DNA from 3 places in the Gordonia sp. L191 genome. Region 2 is predicted to be linked to each of the others. Evidence: riboswitches for the same ligand, from Rfam matches in the RefSeq annotation. Region 2 holds a riboswitch; each other region holds the start of a gene.
What was found. A riboswitch is a leader RNA that binds a small molecule or an ion and turns the genes downstream of it on or off. The one in region 2 is predicted to bind cobalamin.

Region 1: linked by a shared signal. The riboswitch ahead of QNM97_RS15865 (FecCD family ABC transporter permease) and the one ahead of QNM97_RS15105 (CbtB domain-containing protein) in region 2 are both predicted to bind cobalamin.
Region 3: linked by a shared signal. The riboswitch ahead of nicT (Nickel transporter NicT) and the one ahead of QNM97_RS15105 (CbtB domain-containing protein) in region 2 are both predicted to bind cobalamin.

What each region holds. Positions count from the first base shown of each region.
Region 1 covers NZ_CP125996.1:3,505,913-3,511,650, reverse strand. Annotated here, with positions in the region: gene QNM97_RS15875 (ClpP family protease) at 1-192, opposite strand, end outside; gene QNM97_RS15870 (alkaline phosphatase D family protein) at 302-1,918, opposite strand; cobalamin riboswitch at 2,020-2,229, shown strand; gene QNM97_RS15865 (FecCD family ABC transporter permease) at 2,319-3,392, shown strand; gene QNM97_RS15860 (ABC transporter ATP-binding protein) at 3,424-4,197, shown strand; gene QNM97_RS15855 (ABC transporter substrate-binding protein) at 4,194-5,201, shown strand; gene trhA (PAQR family membrane homeostasis protein TrhA) at 5,262-5,738, opposite strand, start outside.
Region 2 covers NZ_CP125996.1:3,340,523-3,346,260, forward strand. Annotated here, with positions in the region: gene QNM97_RS15095 ((2Fe-2S)-binding protein) at 145-807, shown strand; gene QNM97_RS15100 (CbtA family protein) at 878-1,702, opposite strand; gene QNM97_RS15105 (CbtB domain-containing protein) at 1,730-1,951, opposite strand; cobalamin riboswitch at 1,987-2,147, opposite strand; gene QNM97_RS15110 (ATP-dependent helicase) at 2,204-5,738, shown strand, end outside.
Region 3 covers NZ_CP125996.1:1,018,206-1,023,943, reverse strand. Annotated here, with positions in the region: gene QNM97_RS04725 (DsbA family protein) at 1-628, shown strand, start outside; gene QNM97_RS04720 (vitamin K epoxide reductase family protein) at 656-1,342, shown strand; gene nicT (Nickel transporter NicT) at 1,371-2,483, opposite strand; cobalamin riboswitch at 2,507-2,645, opposite strand; gene QNM97_RS04710 (copper resistance CopC/CopD family protein) at 2,708-4,384, opposite strand; gene QNM97_RS04705 (YcnI family copper-binding membrane protein) at 4,405-5,103, opposite strand; gene QNM97_RS04700 (DUF5134 domain-containing protein) at 5,159-5,738, opposite strand, start outside.

The DNA of each region.
Region 1 (5,738 bases), 170 kb from region 2:
CGAGCCGCCCGGAGAGTTGATCCACAGGCCGATGTCGGCGACCGGATCCTGTGCCGAGAGCATCACCAACTGTGCGCACAGTGCGCTGCCGATCTCGTCGTCGAGCGCCGAATCGAGCATCAGGATGCGTTGGTTCAGCAGGCTCTCGGTGGTGCGTTTGCGGAGGGGTGGGGAAGTTCTGTGTTCGCTCATTGGTCCAGGTTGTCGAGCGCTCGTCACTGATGCCATCCGATGCTGCTGTGCGCGGAATCGCGCAGCGCACAGCAGATGTGGTGCGGGCACAGGTGCTCTGATGGTCTGCTCAGAGAACCTCGATCTCGGGGCGCCCGGCCGGAATGGTCACCACTGCGCGGGTGTGGAGCCGGGCGTCGGCGGTGCTGACGGTCGGGCAGACCCGGAACCGCGCCTCCCACCGGTCGTGGGTGATCGTGTTCAGTACGTATCCGCGTTGGGCGTTGCCGAATCGTACGTGGGGTGAGGCGGCCTTGAGTTGTCGATCGGACTCGTCACTGTCGGCACCGTCGCCGCCGGAGCTGATGGATGTGCCCGCCACCTCGACACCGACCGTGGGCGCAGGTCGGGTGTAGGTGGATCGCAACTCCGACACCACATTCCGGTGGATGTCGCCGACGATCGACACGAGATTGGCGGTTCGGCGTTCGCGGGCGCCCTCGAGGACACGGGTCCGCGACGCCTCGTACCCGCTCCATCCGTCCATGCTCACCGCGCGGACCCCGTCACGCTCGCGCGCGAGGTCGGCGATCGTCGTCTGGTGGGCCAGGACGTTCCATCGGCTGCCGGACGCGGCGAGGCCGTCGAGTATCCATCGCTCCTGGGCTGCGCCGGTGATGGTGCGGTGCGGGTCGGCGGTGGCCGCGTTCTGCCCGGTGTCGTTGTCGCCGTTGACCTGATCGCTGCGGTGAGTACGCGTGTCGAGGACGCTGAACTGAGCAAGATCGCCGAACGTGAAGCGACGATAGGCACGAAATCCGCGCCCGGGCGGGGCGAGCCGAACGGCGGTGTTCTCCCACCAGGCGCGCATGCCCGCAGCCCGGCGGAGCAGGAACTGCGGTAGGGGTTGGTCGTCCTCGGGGATGTCGGCGGCCCAGTTGTTGTCGACTTCGTGGTCATCGAAGATCGTGATGAACGGACTCATCCGATGCGCCGCTTGCAGGTTCGGGTCGAGTTTGTACAGGGCATAGCGTTCGCGGTAGTCGTCGAGGTCACGGCATTCGCGATACGCCGACGCCGGCACCACCGCGGTATCGCGTGCACCGCCGCCCATCGGGATCGGCTTCTCGTAGATGTAGTCGCCCAGATGAAACACCACGTCGGGGGCCTCGCGGGCCAGGTCACCGAACGCCGGATAGTGGCCGTCGGCCCAGGCCTGACAGGAGGCGAGGGCGAATGACAGTGCGCCGGTGGGAGTTCCGATGCGCTGCGCGGTGCGGGTCCGGCCGACCTCGGAGACTTCACCGAGCGCGCGGAATCGGTAGAAGTAGTCGGTACCCGGCGTCAGGCCGCGGACGTCGACGTGCACGCTGTGCCCGGTGTCCGGGCCGGCGCGGGTCACCCCGCGCGCCACGACGATCCGCATCCGTTCGTCGCGGGCCACTTCCCAGCCGACATCGTGGGTGTCTCGGCCCATACCCGCCCCGGGTGCGAGGGGGTCGGTCGCCAGCCTGGTCCACAGGATGACAGCGTCGGGGAGTGGGTCGCCGGAGGCGATTCCCAGGGTGAACGGGTGGCCGGCACCTCGGACTCGTGGAGCGGAGGCGGCGTCGGTGGCGAACAGGCTGGGGGCGGTGGCCAGCCCGGCGGCCAGCGCGGTCCAGGTGAGGAATCGACGGCGGGACGTGCCGGCGCGCAGCACCTTGTCCGGGGTGACGCGTAGCGGAGCGTGGTTGGGGGAGCGCATGCGTCGAGGCGATCACCGCACGGTGTCGTCACGGACGACGACCGGCCACGACTCGGTGATGCGGGGGTGAAGACCTGGGCGACGCCTCGGCGAGATGCCTGCTACGCTCAGCGCGCGTCGGTTCCGACCGGGCCACACGGGCCGGTCGGTGAAAAGGGAATCTGGTGAGAATCCAGAGCTGCCCCGCAGCGGTGACGGAAACGACAGCGGCTCCTCGCACTGGACTTCACGGTCCGGGAAGCGGCCGCGGGTAGGTGGCATCTCGGTGCCGGGTCCGAAGTCCGAAGACCTGCCGCCGTGGCCATGGGCAACCGTGGTCGACACTTGCCTCGCGGGATATGGCCGGTGCGCCGATCTGTCGAGCGCGGCTGTCTTCCGCCCGACGAGAGACCGTGCCACAGTGGATGATCACACCTCACCGCAGGCCACCCCGGCCGCGCCGACCTGGACGCGTGTCGGCGTGTTCGCGGCGCTCGGTGTGCTCGCGCTGTTCGTGGTGGCGTGGGCCGGTGTGGCGTTCGGTACCGCCGACGTCGGTGGTACCGACGTGCCGCGCTTCGTGTGGGCCGCGCTGACCGGCGGCCCGATCTCCGCCGACGACGCCGCCGCGTACTGGATCGTCATCGATTCCCGGGTACCACGCGTGATCACCGGAGCGGTGGTGGGTGCCGGGTTGTCGGTCGTCGGAGTGGTCGTGCAGGCGATGGTGCGCAACCCGCTCGCCGACCCCTACGTCCTCGGTATCTCGTCCGGCGCATCGGTGGGGGCCACGAGCGTGGTGCTCTTCGGCGTCCTGTCGGGCATCGGGCTCTACGCCATGCCGGTCGCCGCCTTCGCCGGAGCTCTGCTCGCCACCCTCATCGTGTTCGGGATGGCCTCCGGCGCAGGTGGATTGACACCGTTACGCCTCGTGTTGACCGGTACCGCGGTGGGCTACGGCTTCTCGGCACTGACCACCGTGCTGGTGTTTCTCGCACCCACCGGCGACGCCGCGCGCAGCGTGATGTTCTGGCTCCTGGGCAGTCTGGCCGCGGCCAGCTGGTATTCGGCGGTCCTCGTGGGCGTCGTGACCGTCGGCGGGGTGATCGCGGTGGCGAGCCTGGCGCGCTCGCTCAATGCGCTCGCCATGGGTGACGAGGTCGCCGCATCCCTCGGATTGTCGGCGTCGCGGTTCCGCGTCATGGCATTCGCGTTGTCGGCGTTGATGACCGGCGTGATGGTGTCGGTGTGCGGGGCGATCGGCTTCGTCGGGCTCGTCGTTCCCCACGTCGCGCGGTTACTCGTCGGCGCCGACCATCGCCGACTCGTGGTGATCGCTCCGCTGATCGGCGCGGTGTTCCTCGTCGCGGCAGATCTCGTCGCCCGAACCGCCGTGCCGCCGCAGGAACTGCCGCTGGGCGCGATCACCGCCGCCGTCGGGGTGCCGATGTTCCTGATCCTCATGCACCGCCGGCGCAGCGTGGTCGATCGATGAAACGGGTTGACGGCCACCGGAGGTCGGGAACATGACCACAGCGGGGTATCACGGGGTCGGCGTCGACATCGGTTCGGTGACGCTGCTGCGTGAGGTGACCTTCACCGCCGCGCCGGGGAGTTTTCTCGGCGTGATCGGACCCAACGGCAGCGGGAAATCGACACTGCTGCGTTGTCTGTATCGCGCCCAGCGCCCCACCGTCGGCCACGTCGAGGTCGACGGCGTCGACGTCACCGCGATCTCGATGCGCGACAACGCCCGTCAGGTCGCCGCGCTCACCCAGAGTTCCACACTGGACTTCGACTTCACCGCAGCCGAGGTGATCGCCAGCGGTCGGTTCCCGCATCGGTCGATCGCGCGGACATCCCGGGCGAGGGACGCCGCGGCGGTCGAGGAGGCCATGGGTGTCGCCGGAGTGGGCCATCTCGCCGACCGTGTCTTCACCTCGCTGTCCGGGGGTGAGGCACAACGGGTGCTGATCGCGCGGGTACTCGCCCAGCAGCCGCGGGTGATGGTGCTCGACGAGCCGACCAACCATCTCGATGTGCGACACCAGTTCTCGGTGCTGGCCGCAGCCCGGGACTCCGGCGTCACCGTGGTCGCGGCGCTGCACGATCTGAACATCGCCGCCCAGTTCTGCGACACGCTGCTCGCCCTCGTCGACGGTCGCGTCGTCGGGACCGGCACTCCCGTGCAGGTGCTCGTCCCCGCGAATCTGCGCGCCTGGTTCGACATCGACGCCCACATCGTCCGGCATCCCCGACTCGACGTCCCCCAGATCCTCTTCGATGAAAGGCAACCATGAGAAGACTCCCACTGCTCGCGCTGGTCTGCGCGGCACTGCTGACACTCGCCGGATGCGGCGCCGATGTGGCGTCGCCGTCACAGAGGTCCGCCGGGGCCTCGGTGACCGTCACCAACTGTGGTGCGCCCCTGACGGTTCCCGGCGTCCCGGACCGCGTGCTCACCAACGACACCGGCATCACCGAGTTCATGTTCGCCCTCGGCCTCGCCGATCGGATGGTCGGCTACACGACCTATGCGGGCAAGGAACGTGACATCGCGTCCTCGCCGTGGAAGTCGGACTTCGCATCGACCAAGAACCTCGGCGACGCCTTCACCCGTGAGGTCATCGCGGCCGCAAAGCCCGACTTCGTGTTCGCGGGATGGAACTACGGATTCAAGGAGTCCACAGGAGTCACCCCGGACTGGATTCGCACCATCGGTGCGGTCCCGTATCAGCTGACCGAGGCGTGCCGGCAGGCCGGCAGCACCGCGCGCGGCATCATGCGGCCCTTCGATGCGCTCTACGCCGACATGAGCAATCTCGGTGAGATCTTCGGCGTGCAGCGTCGCGCCGGTGACCTTGTGTCGCAGTACAAGTCGCAGGTCGTCGAGGCCGGGCGCGGAGCGCCGCAGGCAGGCTCCCGGGCCAAGGTGTTCCTCTTCGACAGCGCCGACCCGAGCCCGTTCACCTCCGGGCGCAACGCGGCTCCGGATCAGATCATCGACGAGGCCGGCGGCACCAACGTGTTCGGCGATCTCAACGACTCCTGGACCACCACGTCGTGGGAAGCCGCGGCGCAGCGCAACCCCGACGTCATCGTCATCGTCGATTACGGTGCCGGCGAACAGAACACGGTGGACGCCAAGATTCGGCAGCTCGAGTCACAGCCGCTGATGGCCAACACCACCGCCGTCCGGGAGCGGCATTTCATCTCGTTCCCGTATGCCGCACTCGTCGAGGGCCCGCGGAATCCGGCGACGACGGTGGCGCTGGCGAAATACCTGCGCTCGATCGGTCGGTGACGGCCCGGGGCTGACGAACTCGGGGATGTGGTTGGTGGGGGTCCGGCACGGTGGGGCGTGTCAGGTCAGCACCAACCACACCGCGACGTAGTGCAGCAGTGCCGCGATCGCGGTGCACACGTGGAAGACCTCGTGGTGACCGAAGGTCGCCGGCCACGGGTTGGGGCGCCGCAGCGCGTAGAGGACTCCGCCGACGGTGTAGAAGACCCCGCCGAGGGCGAGAAGCACCATGACCGCGACGCCCGCGTGGGTCACCAGGCTCGGGGCGACGGCGACGATTACCCAACCGAGCAGCACATAGAGCGCCACGCCGAGCCAGCGTGGTGCCGCCGGCCAGACGATCTTGAGCACCACTCCTGCGACCGCGCCGATCCAGACGATCCCGAGCACCCACCACCGCAGCGGCGACGGCAGGGCGACCACACAGAACGGCGTGTACGTGCCGGCGATGAACAGGAAGATCATCGAGTGGTCGGCGCGCTTCATGCGGATCTGCGCGCGGATGTTCTTCCAGTGCACCCGGTGATAGGTCGCCGA
Region 2 (5,738 bases):
AACTTGTTTCAGTTCAACTGTGTCAGCCGTCACGATCAGCGTCAAGACACAGAACGACAATGTTGTGTCTTTATCTCCGGGACGTCGGGCGCCGGTCGCTCGTGCACGTCGCGCCGTCCGGCGAGCGGCTACGCTCATCCGGCAGTGACCACTCTCGATGACCTCGGCCCCTTCTTCGCCGTCCGCACGCATGCCCGCGGGCAGCGGTGTGATGCCCCATGGCTCACAATGGCCGATCTCATCGAGGACGCGCACATGCTGGAGGCGCGGGTGGAACGCGTGCGGTCCGCACTCGGGGCGGGCGCCGCGGCACCCGTCGAGCAGAGGGTGGCCGCGTCGGTGACCCACCTCGGACTCGTCGCCCGTCTCATCGCTCCGATGATCGCCGTCGCCGCGCTCGACGAACCGCCGATCTCGGTTGCGGCGGAGGACCTCTGGTGGCAGGACGAACTGGGCGGGCCGTATCCGCTGTCGGTCACCACCGCCACGACCGACGTCGGGCCCAACCTTGCCGACGGAATCGTCGGCGCACTCACCGACGCCGTCGGCGACGGATTCGGGGTGAGTGGGCGAACGCTGTGGGGCAACGTCGCCTCGGCGACCAACAGTGCCGCCCGACTCATCGCGACGGCGCGCCCCGAACACGGCGCTCTCGCCGTCGCCGCGGCCGACGATGTTCTCGCCGAGCCCCGTGTCGAGGACGGGCGGTTACGCGCGGGACCGGGATTCCGCCGCCGCAGTTGCTGTTTGATCTATCGGGTCACCGGCGATCGGGGCGCCGTCTGCGGTGACTGCATCCTGACCTGATCCCGCCTTCACCCACGAACGCACCACGTCCGCCCCGCACGTGTGCGCGAGGCGGACGGTAGTACAGAAATCAGCTGTGCACCGCAGCCGGCGTCGCCGCCCGCTGAGACGAGCCCGACCGGCTCAGCCAGCTCATGATGCCCGCGAAGGTCGTCGTCAGCACGGTCCACAGGATCACCTGATTGGCGATCACGTACACCCGGAAATCGCCGATCACCGCGCCCGGGAATCCGGGAAAGACGATCGTGTCGCCGTTCATGACCGGCTCGGGAACCTCGTGGAATTCTGGCAGTAGCGCGATCGCGATGGTCACGACCACCAGGTAGCCGATCGCGGCTGCCAGCGTGGCCGCGAGCCCTCCCCAGCGTTGCCGCAGCCACAGCGCGAACACGACCGCCGCGATCACCGCGACCACCGAGATGACCGTGAGGGTGAGATACGCCGTCGACCGGGCACCGATGGTGTCGTCGTCGCCGACGGCCGGCGGGTTGGCCGGATACGCGACGAACGGCACCCCGAAGACCGCGACGAAGCCCAGGAGCCCGATCAGGGCCGCAGCCCATCGTGGGTCGGCTCCGGCGCGGTGATGTGCCAGATAGGTCCACAGGATCGTGAACGCGATCGCGAAGAACGCGCCCATCGACACCGCGAACACGATGGTCCCCACACCCGCGCCGATGTTCTCCTGCACCGAGCGGGTGAACACCTCGGCGCCGTGCTCGTGGCCGCCGTGCCCGTGCGCGGTCATCAGGGCCTCTTCGGCCTCACTGCGTCCGTCCTCGTAGTCGATGGCCTTGGCCACCTGCGGCTCGATGAAGATCCGAGCGAAAACGTAGGCGACGATCCCGGCGACCAGTCCTGACAGCAGGCCGGCGCCGATGAATTTCTTCTCCATGTTCGGTTGTCTCCCGTGCTCGTTCGATCAGTGGCAGGGGAAGCCGAGGAAGTGCCGGGAGTCGTGCACGAATTCATGGATGTGGGTGTCGTTGCCGAACACCGACCAGGCACCTTGGTCGTAACCGATGAAGTAGTAGGCCATCGCGGCGAGGATGAAGGTGGCGGTCAGCCACAGGGCTGCCGACGCGACGGAGAGGTCGGGTACCGCGAGGGCCCGTGCCTTGTTCTGGTGGGTGGTTGCAACCATTCGGAGGTCCTTTCGTGGGATGACGCGTCCCAGCGCTTGTCGGATCGATGCTCGGCGGAATCCTGACTCGTCGGGCGGGGTGACTCCCCTACCCGGCCCACAGTGGCGCGACCGTCCCGGACTCACACCGGGTTTCCGTCAGCATCTGGCGAGAACTCTATACCCGGCAAATGTGACCGGCACGACCCATCGGACAAACCGAGCAGAACACCGCCACTGCGATTTGTCGGAGGGGGCATGGATGATGGGTGAATGGCTTCGCCGTCGGTCCTCGATCGCTTCACCGCGCCCACGCGGCGCTGGTTCAGCGGCACCTTCGCCGAGCCGACCGCCGCTCAGACCGGGGCGTGGTCCTCGATCGCCGACGGCAACCACACGCTGGTCATCGCCCCCACCGGTTCGGGCAAGACCCTCTCGGCATTCCTGTGGGCCCTCGACCGGCTCGCGGCGCGCCCGGATCGGGCACGCGGCACCCGAGTCGTCTACATCTCACCGCTCAAGGCCCTCGCCGTCGACGTCGAACGCAACCTGCGTGCACCGCTGACCGGCATCACCCGCGCGTCGCAGGAACTCGGCGATCCCGAGCCGGCGATCACCGTCGGCCTGCGATCCGGGGACACGCCCGCCGCGACCCGCCGCAGCCTGGTACGCACACCCCCGGACATCCTCATCACCACCCCGGAGTCGCTGTACCTGATGCTGACGTCATCGGCGCGGGAGACACTGACCGGCGTCGAGGCCGTGATCATCGACGAGGTCCATGCGGTGGCCGGCACCAAGCGCGGCACCCATCTGGCGCTGTCCCTCGAGCGTCTCGACGAGTTGTTGGAGACGCCCGCACAGCGCATCGGATTGTCGGCGACGGTTCGCCCACCCGAGGTGGTCGCGGGCTTCCTGACCGGTGCCGCGCCGTGCACGATCGTGCGTCCACCCGCGAGCAAGACCTTCGATCTTCGCGTCGACGTGCCCGTGGAAGACATGGCCAACATCCCGCCGCCCCCGGACGCACCTGGTTCCGAGGATCTCGACGACGCGTTCTCCCCGACCGCGGGATCGCTGTGGCCCTACGTCGAATCGGCGATCGTCGATCTCATCGAGGCCAATCGCACGACCATCGTGTTCGCCAACTCCCGTCGCCTCGCCGAGCGACTGACCGCACGGCTCAACGAGATCGCCGAATCCCGCAGCTCGCAGGCCGCGGTGCCCGCCGCAGCCAACCCGCGGGTCGCCGGGGGCGCTCCGGCCATGGTGATGGGTAGCGGCGCGTCCTCGGCGGCCACGACCCTACTGGCCCGGGCACATCACGGGTCGGTCAGCAAGGAGCAGCGCGCCGAGATCGAGGACGAACTCAAGACCGGCCGGTTGCGATGTGTGGTGGCCACCAGTTCGCTTGAGCTCGGAATCGACATGGGCGCAGTGGATCTCGTCGTCCAGGTCGAGGCGCCGCCGTCGGTGGCCAGCGGTCTGCAACGCATCGGCCGGGCGGGGCACCAGGTCGGCGAGATCAGTCAGGGCGTGCTGTTCCCCAAACACCGCACCGACCTCATCCACTGCACCGTGGCGGTGTCGCGCATGCGGCAGGGTGAGATCGAGGAACTGCGGGTACCCACCAACCCGCTCGACGTCCTGGCCCAGCAGACCATCGCCGCAGCTTCGATCGACGAACTCCACGTCGACGAATGGTTCGAGGTCGTGCGCCGCAGTGCACCGTATCGGGAGCTCGGCCGCGGCGTGTACGAGGCGACCCTCGATCTCATCTCCGGACGATTCCCGTCCGACGAATTCGCCGAACTGCGTCCACGCGTCACCTGGGACCGTGAACGCAACGTGCTCATCGGACGTCGCGGCGCCCAGCGGCTCGCCGTCACCTCCGGTGGCACCATTCCGGACCGTGGGTTGTTCGGTGTGTTCATGGTCGGCGAGAAACAAACGCGGGTGGGCGAACTCGATGAGGAGATGGTCTACGAGTCACGCGTCGGCGACGTCTTCGCGCTCGGAGCCACCAGCTGGCGGATCGAGGACATCACCCACGACCGTGTGTTGGTCACCCCGGCGTTCGGGCAACCGGGGCGCTTGCCGTTCTGGATCGGTGACGCCGTCGGTAGGCCGGCCGAACTCGGCGCCGCCATCGGCCGGTTCACCGGTGAGATCGCCGATCCCGCCGAACTCGATCGCCGCGCCGACGAGCTCGGTCTGACCACCTACGCCCGCGACAACCTCGGTGCGCTCATCGCCGAACAGCGCGAGGCCACCACCCATCTGCCCACCGACCGCACGCTGGTCGTCGAGCGGTTCCGCGATGAACTCGGCGACTGGCGGCTGATCCTGCACTCCCCGTACGGCTTACGTGTCCATGCGCCGTGGGCGTCGGCCATCTCCGCGCGCCTGAAGACAACACTCGGCCTCGACGGCGCCGTCACCGCCTCCGACGACGGCATCATCGTGCGACTCCCCGACACCGACGACAACCCGCCGGGCGCTGCGGTGTTCACCATCGACCCCGATGACATCGAGCAACTCGTCACCGACGCGCTCGCCGAGTCGTCGATGTTCGCCTCACGGTTCCGCGAGTGCGCCGCCCGCGCATTACTGTTACCCCGCCGCGATCCCGGTCGGCGTGCGCCCCTGTGGCAACAGCGTCAGCGCAGCGCGCAATTGTTGGCCGTGGCCTCGCAATTCCCGGATTTCCCGATCGTGCTCGAAGCCGTCCGGGAGTGCCTGCAGGATGTCTACGACCTGCCCGCGCTGATCGACCTGCTGCGCAGCGTGGCCACCCGCCGGGTGCGGGTCGTCGAGACCGAGACTGAGTCACCGTCGCCGTTCGCGGCATCGTTGCTCTTCGGCTACGTCGGTGCCTTCATGTACAACGACGACGCGCCGATCGCCGAAAGGCGTGCTGCGGCACTGTCTCTCGACACCGCCCTGCTCGCCCAGCTCCTCGGCCGTGTCGATCTGCGCGAACTCCTCGACCCGGGAGTGATCACGGAGGTGACCAACCGCCTGCAACGACTCGAACCGTCGAGGCATGCCCGCGATGCCCAGGACGTGGTCGATCTGTTGCGCTGGCTCGGGCCGCTGACCACCGAGGAGGTCGATGCCCGATACCGCGGCAACGACCCCGACGCGGTACCTGCAGGCGCCCAACCGGTCGACGCGGCAACGGTTCTCGCCGCTCTGCACCGCGACGGCGCCATCATCTCGGTGAGCCAACGGGGACGTGCGCTCTGGGCCGCGATCGAGGACACCGCTCGGCTGCGTGACGCGTTGGGCGTACCCGCTCCGCTCGGGGTTCCCGCGGCGTTTCTCGAACAGGTCGCCGACCCGGTCGGCGACCTCGTACACCGTTACGCCCGCACACTTGGTCCGTTCACCGTCGACGAGGCGGCCGACTCACTCGGGCTCGGCGTCGCTGTCATCCGCGACGTGCTGGTACGCATGGCCGGCGAACGCAAGGTCATCGAGGGCGACTTCCTGCCCGAGGCGAGTGGTACCCAGTGGTGTCACAGCGATGTGCTCGGCCAGATCCGGCGCGGATCGCTCGCCGCGAGCCGCGCCGAGATCGAGCCGGTCGACGACGCCACCCTGTCGCGTTTCCTCGTGGGGTGGCAGCACGTGGCACCACGCAAGGCCGGCCGTGGCGACCACGATGATCGGCTGACGGGGGTCGACGGGGTGTCGGTGGCGATCGATCAGCTTGCCGGTCTACCGCTTCCGGCGTCGGCATGGGAATCGTTGATCCTGCCGTCGCGCGTCGCCGACTACAGCCCCGCCATGCTCGACGAGCTCC
Region 3 (5,738 bases), 2.3 Mb from region 2:
CATCGTTGCCGTCGCGGTGATCCTCACCAACAAGTCCTCCACGGGTGACGCGACCGCGCCGTCGGTCGCAACCAACAGCTCGTTCCGCGTCACCACTGCACCCAAGGGCACCACCCCGCCGGTGACCGTGCAGATCTACGAGGACTTCCAGTGCCCGGTCTGCAAGCAGTTCGAGCAGGTCTACAGCGACGCGCTGACACAGGTGCGCAGCAATCCCAAGGTCGCCATCGATTATCAGCCGGTGGCCATCCTCGACCGGATGTCGAGCACCAATTACTCCACCCGCGCAGCCAATGCGTCGGCGTGTGTGGCCGAGGCGACCAAGGGCGCCGACAACTTCGCCATCTGGCTCAAGTTCCACAACATCCTGTACGCGAATCAGCCCGAGGAGAACGGGTCCGGTCTGACCGACGATCAGCTCGCTGATTTCGCCAACCAAGCGGGCGCACCCAACGTCAAGGAGTGCATCTCCGACGGCCAGTTCAAGAACTGGGTCGGTCAGGAGACCACGGCCTCCCAGGTCCAAGGAACACCGACGGTGAAGATCAACGGTCAAGATTTCAACATCCAGTTGGGGCCCGATGCCTTCCTCGCCCAGATCAATCAGGCCGCCGGCACCGCACAGTAAATCCACCCCGAGACGAAGCGACCAGCAATGAGCAGCACCACCTCTCCTTCCGGCACCACCCCGGACCCTGAGGCACCGGCGGTCGAACCGCCCGACGACGAGCTGATCGCCGCCGACGTGATCACCGATGACCGGCCGTGGTGGCTTCAGCGCCCCGACGTATCCACCGCGACCGGCATCGTGATCCTGATTCTCGGTGTCCTCGGGTTCATCTCGGCGGCGACGCTGACGATCGAGCGCATCGAACTGCTCATCAACCCGGAGTACGTGCCGAGTTGCAGCATCAATCCGGTGCTGTCCTGTGGCTCGGTGATGGTGACCGAGCAGGCTCGTGTCTTCGGGTTCCCCAATCCGCTGATCGGGATCGCCGCCTTCTCGGTGATCATCGTGACCGGCGTGCTCACTACTGCCCGCGTCTGGCTGCCGCGGTGGTATTGGGCGGGTCAAACACTCGGGCTCGCCCTGGGTTTCGTCTTCGTCAACTGGCTCGCCTTCCAGAGCATCTACCGGATCAACGCGCTGTGCCCGTACTGCATGGTGGTGTGGACGCTGACGCCGATCCTGTTGATCCTCAGCGCCGGAAGGCTTTTCGGTGACTCACCACGAGCCCGCGACCTTCGCGGCTGGCTGTGGGTGCTGTTGCCGCTGTGGTACGCGATCATCATCGTCGCGATCGGTGTGCACTTCTGGGATTACTGGTCGACGCTGATCTGAGACGTTCTGACTCCTCCGAGGTGGACGGTCACCGAGATTCGGACGGGGTCCGGACCAGCCGGTGCTCCAGCCGCGCCAGTTTCCAGTAGGCGATGGCGATACCCCACGCGACGATGAACATGATCACGATCGCGATGCCCGCGGTGTTCAGATCGAAACCACTGATCCAGTTGGTGATCGGGTCATCCCAGCCGAGATCGTCGTGCAGCACGCTGACCAGTTCGATGGTCCCGATGAGCAACGCCACCGCGATCGACAGGCCGGTGATGGTCAGGTTGTAGTAGATCTTGCGTGCGGGATGGGCGAACGCCCAGTCGTAGGCCACGGTCATGAACATGCCGTCGAGGGTGTCCATCAGACTCATCCCGCTCGCGAACAGCAGGGGCAGAACGAGAATCGCATACCAGGGCAATCCCGCGACAGCGCCGGTACCGGCGAGTGCGAGCAGAGCCACCTCCGTCGCGGTATCGAAGCCGAGTCCGAACAACACACCCACCGGATACATCTGGAAGGGATGCCGGATGCGGCGCATCACCGGCCCGAGGAGTCGTGCGAGAAAGCCCCGGCCGTCGAGTGCCTCGTCGAGTTGCTCCTCGTCGAAACTACCGCGGCGCAGTGAGCGGAACACCCGCCAGATACCGATGAGCGCAACGATGTTGATCAGCGCGATCAGATACAAGAACGAGCCGGACGCGATCGTGCTGATGGTGCCCAGCGCATGCCGGGCGGGCGAATCGTCGTCGGCGAGCGCCGAGACCGCGTGGGCGCCGGCGACCACGAGTATCGCCATCACGAAGACGATCGTGGAATGCCCCATGGCGAACCAGAATCCGACCGATTTCGGGCGTTTGCCGTCATTCATCAGTTTGCGGGTGGTGTTGTCGATCGCGGCGATGTGATCGGCGTCGAATGCGTGCCGCAGACCGAAGGTGTAGGCCGTGACGGCGAGACCCACACTGAAGACCTGCTTACCCAGGCTGTAGTGGTGCGGCACGATGACCATGAACAGCACACCGAAAGCCACGGCGTGCATCGCCGCGATGACGCCGAGTTGTACTGCGGCGTGGACCCAGTCGGTCCGGGTCCATCTGGTGCTGCCGGCCGAGCCGATCTGGTCGGCGGCCGAGGATGCAGAATTCACGTGAGAGCCTTTGGATTACGCGTCCGGACAAGGTGACGTGGGCCAGGGTCTGGCTGACCGTGCCCGTTCGGCACGGATGACAGTGGCGCGACCGCACCGGATTTCCACCGGTTTCCTGGATTCCCACGCGCTGACGAAGGACGCTACTCCCTCGGCGGTGAAATCAATAGACGAGGCGTCTCGCAGACCCGGGAATTCGCGACGGCAACTCACGACCGGGGGCATCACCACACGACAAATCCGACGGTGGTGACCTGCGCGTCGGAATCGCTGAACTGCACGGTCAGCGTCAGTGTCCACGCACCGGCGACGGGAACCGACGCCGCAACGCGGTGCCAGCGGGCCGACCCGGGCGAGCCGGTGTCCGTTGTGTCCGATTGGGCCGGAACGAATCTCAGCGCCAACGACGGAATCCCTGCCGACTCCGAGGACAATGTGGCGCGCAGCGACCGGGCCCGGATCGGCGTCCCGTGACCGTCATCGAGGGTCACGTCCACCACGGTGGGGCCGCGGCGCGTGGTCGATACCGAGACCTGTGCCGAGCCGTCGTCGAGAGGGGCCGCCACCTGCACCGGCGGACCGTAGGTGGTGCGCGCGGGCGGTTCGGTGACCAAGACGGAGGTGACGACGAGGACGGCGATGCCGCATGCCATCTCGAGCGGCACCGAACGCCGAAGACGGCTGAGGCCGAGGCGACGACGCGCGTATGCCGCCAGGCCGAGCATCGCCAGTACGAGAGCCGATTTGACGAGCAGCACGACACCGTAGGTGGTGTCCCACAGCGCTTGCACCGGCCAGATCTGCCGCCACGCCTGGAATTCCCCGGAGAGCACCAGGACGACCACCATGGCGAACGCCCACCTCGACCACCGATGCAACACGGCAGGTGTCAGCAGCTCAGGCGTCGGCGGTTCGGATCCCGGCGATTCAGGTGTCACCGATTTGGACGTCACCGCGGATGGGTTCCGGGAGTGCTTGTCGGGCAACAGGATCAGCACCATCGAGAGCAGTCCGCCGAGCCAGAGTGTCATCGCCACCACGTGCAGGGTGGTGACCGGCACGGCCAGCCATGTCAGATCCCCCACCGACGCATGGCCGTCGGCGGCGATGGTGACGGCGATACCCAGCCCGCAGGCCCCGATCAGCGCTGCACCCCACGCATGTGAGACTCGCCGGCGCGCGGCCGCGAACAGCACCGGTCCGAGCACCACGACCAGGGCCGCTCTGATGAGCACCACCCTCGTATCGCCACCGTCGAGGCCGGAGGAGAGCGCCGAGCCCGAGAATGCCCGGCTCACACCGACATCTGCCTTCTCGGCGGCCCGGACGAGAACCGTGCCCGCACAGGCCAGCACCGCCAGAACCCAACTCGGCGCCACCGTCCATCGGAATCGTTTGAGCGCCAACGTTCTCGGATACAGCATCAGCGACACCACCGCGAGACCCACAGCGCCCACCAGGCCCGCGTAGAGCAGCGCCTGCGATGCGCGATCGAGTGCGGTGACCGAGGCGGCGACCGGCGGTGCCGCCGGGGCCGGCGCCCCGGGGTCGGCCCGCACGCCGAACACGATGGACCCGGTGACCACGTGGGTGTCGGCGGAGATGACTCGCCAGGTGGCCGAATAACTTCCGGCAGGCAGATCGGGGCGCACCGGGATGACCAGGGCGTTGCCGGCCGAGATCAGATGTGGTGAGCCGGTGTCGACGCGATCGCCCTGTGCCGAGATGACACGCGCGGGATCGGCTCCCACACTGATGTTCTCATCGAAGGTCAACACCACCTGTGACGGCGAGATGGCGACTCGCGAGTCGTCGGCGGGCACGCTGGAGACCAGGGTGGCATGTGCGCCGGCCAGGCCGGGAGTGGCCATCACCAACGCACACACCACCCCAGTGAACACCAGAAGCGCTCTGCGCCACCTCAATTCGATGAACGCCCCTTGCGAATCAGCGCGAGGTTGGCCACCCCGACCAGCAGGGCGATGATCGCGATGACCAATCCGGCTATGCCCGGCCATGACGGTGACGAAGTCGAGTCGTTCGACATCGACTGATCGCTCGTGTGTCCACCGGATGCGGCGGCGAGGGAGAGCACGGGTGCCGGATGCTCGGGCTCGGCCTGACCGGAGACCGCTTTCTCGTTCCAGTTCACGACGGTGCCGTCACTGTAGGTCTGCTGGGCGGGCAACGAGAGCGTCGCCTTGTCTGGTAGCGGTCCCGCCGACACGCTGAACGTGTCGAAGCTCCCCGGCGCGATGGCGGCCTGCGGGGTCTGCGCCTTCCAGATCACCTGGGAGACATACTGGGTGATCTCGTTGCCGTCGTCGTCCTTCTGCGGCGCGGGCAGGCTCTTCTTGACCACCTGCACCGTCCATCCCGGCTTGGGTTGCGTCGACACCGAGATGATCGGGGTGTCGTCCGGGAAGGTCACCGCCAGTTCGGTGGTCGACGCGGTGTCGGATTCGGTGGGCACCCGGAAGGTCAACACGCCGTATCCGCCCTCGGTGGCGTCGATTCCCGACACCTTCACGTGTGCCGACGCCGTCCCGGAGAGGCCGATCATCAGCGCCACCACAGTTCCCGCCACGGCGAGCACCAACGCCGCTCGTCTTCTCACCATCGATATCCTCGTTCTCTCGTAGTTTCACTATTCCGGTGGCGAATGCACCGGGGTCTCACCTCAGGACGGCGAATGCCACGCCCATCCCGGTTGCCATCAGCACCTCACCCCACGGGCGCGCGGGTCCACGGATCAGCGCGTAGAACCACCACAGTGCGGCGGCGAAATAGGCTGCCGCACAAAGCGCGGCGAGCACCGCGACGCCGGTCGGCTGCGCCCAGCCCGCGGTACCCGGCACGCCCATAGCGCTCATCGAGCCCATACCGGGCATCGAACCCATGCCAGGCATCGAACCCTGGGCCGAGTTCGCCTCCGCCGAAGCGGAATTCACCGTCGCCCGCACCGACATCAGCACCGACATCACCACCATCGACGCCATCATGGCCGCGTCGTAGGACCCCACCAGCAGGTGACGCCGCGTCGCATCGGCGTCGACGACCACGCGATGAGCAAAGAACAGGGCGCCACCGCTGAACACGAGTACCGACACGATCGGTGCCACCTGCGCGCCCCACGGGCAGACCATGGCGATCATCGCGACGGCCATCAGGACGTGCAGAATTCCGGCAAATCGGGTCAGTGGGGTCGGCGAGTGCCAGGCACGCATGAGGTAGATCACCGCGCACAGCGTGAAC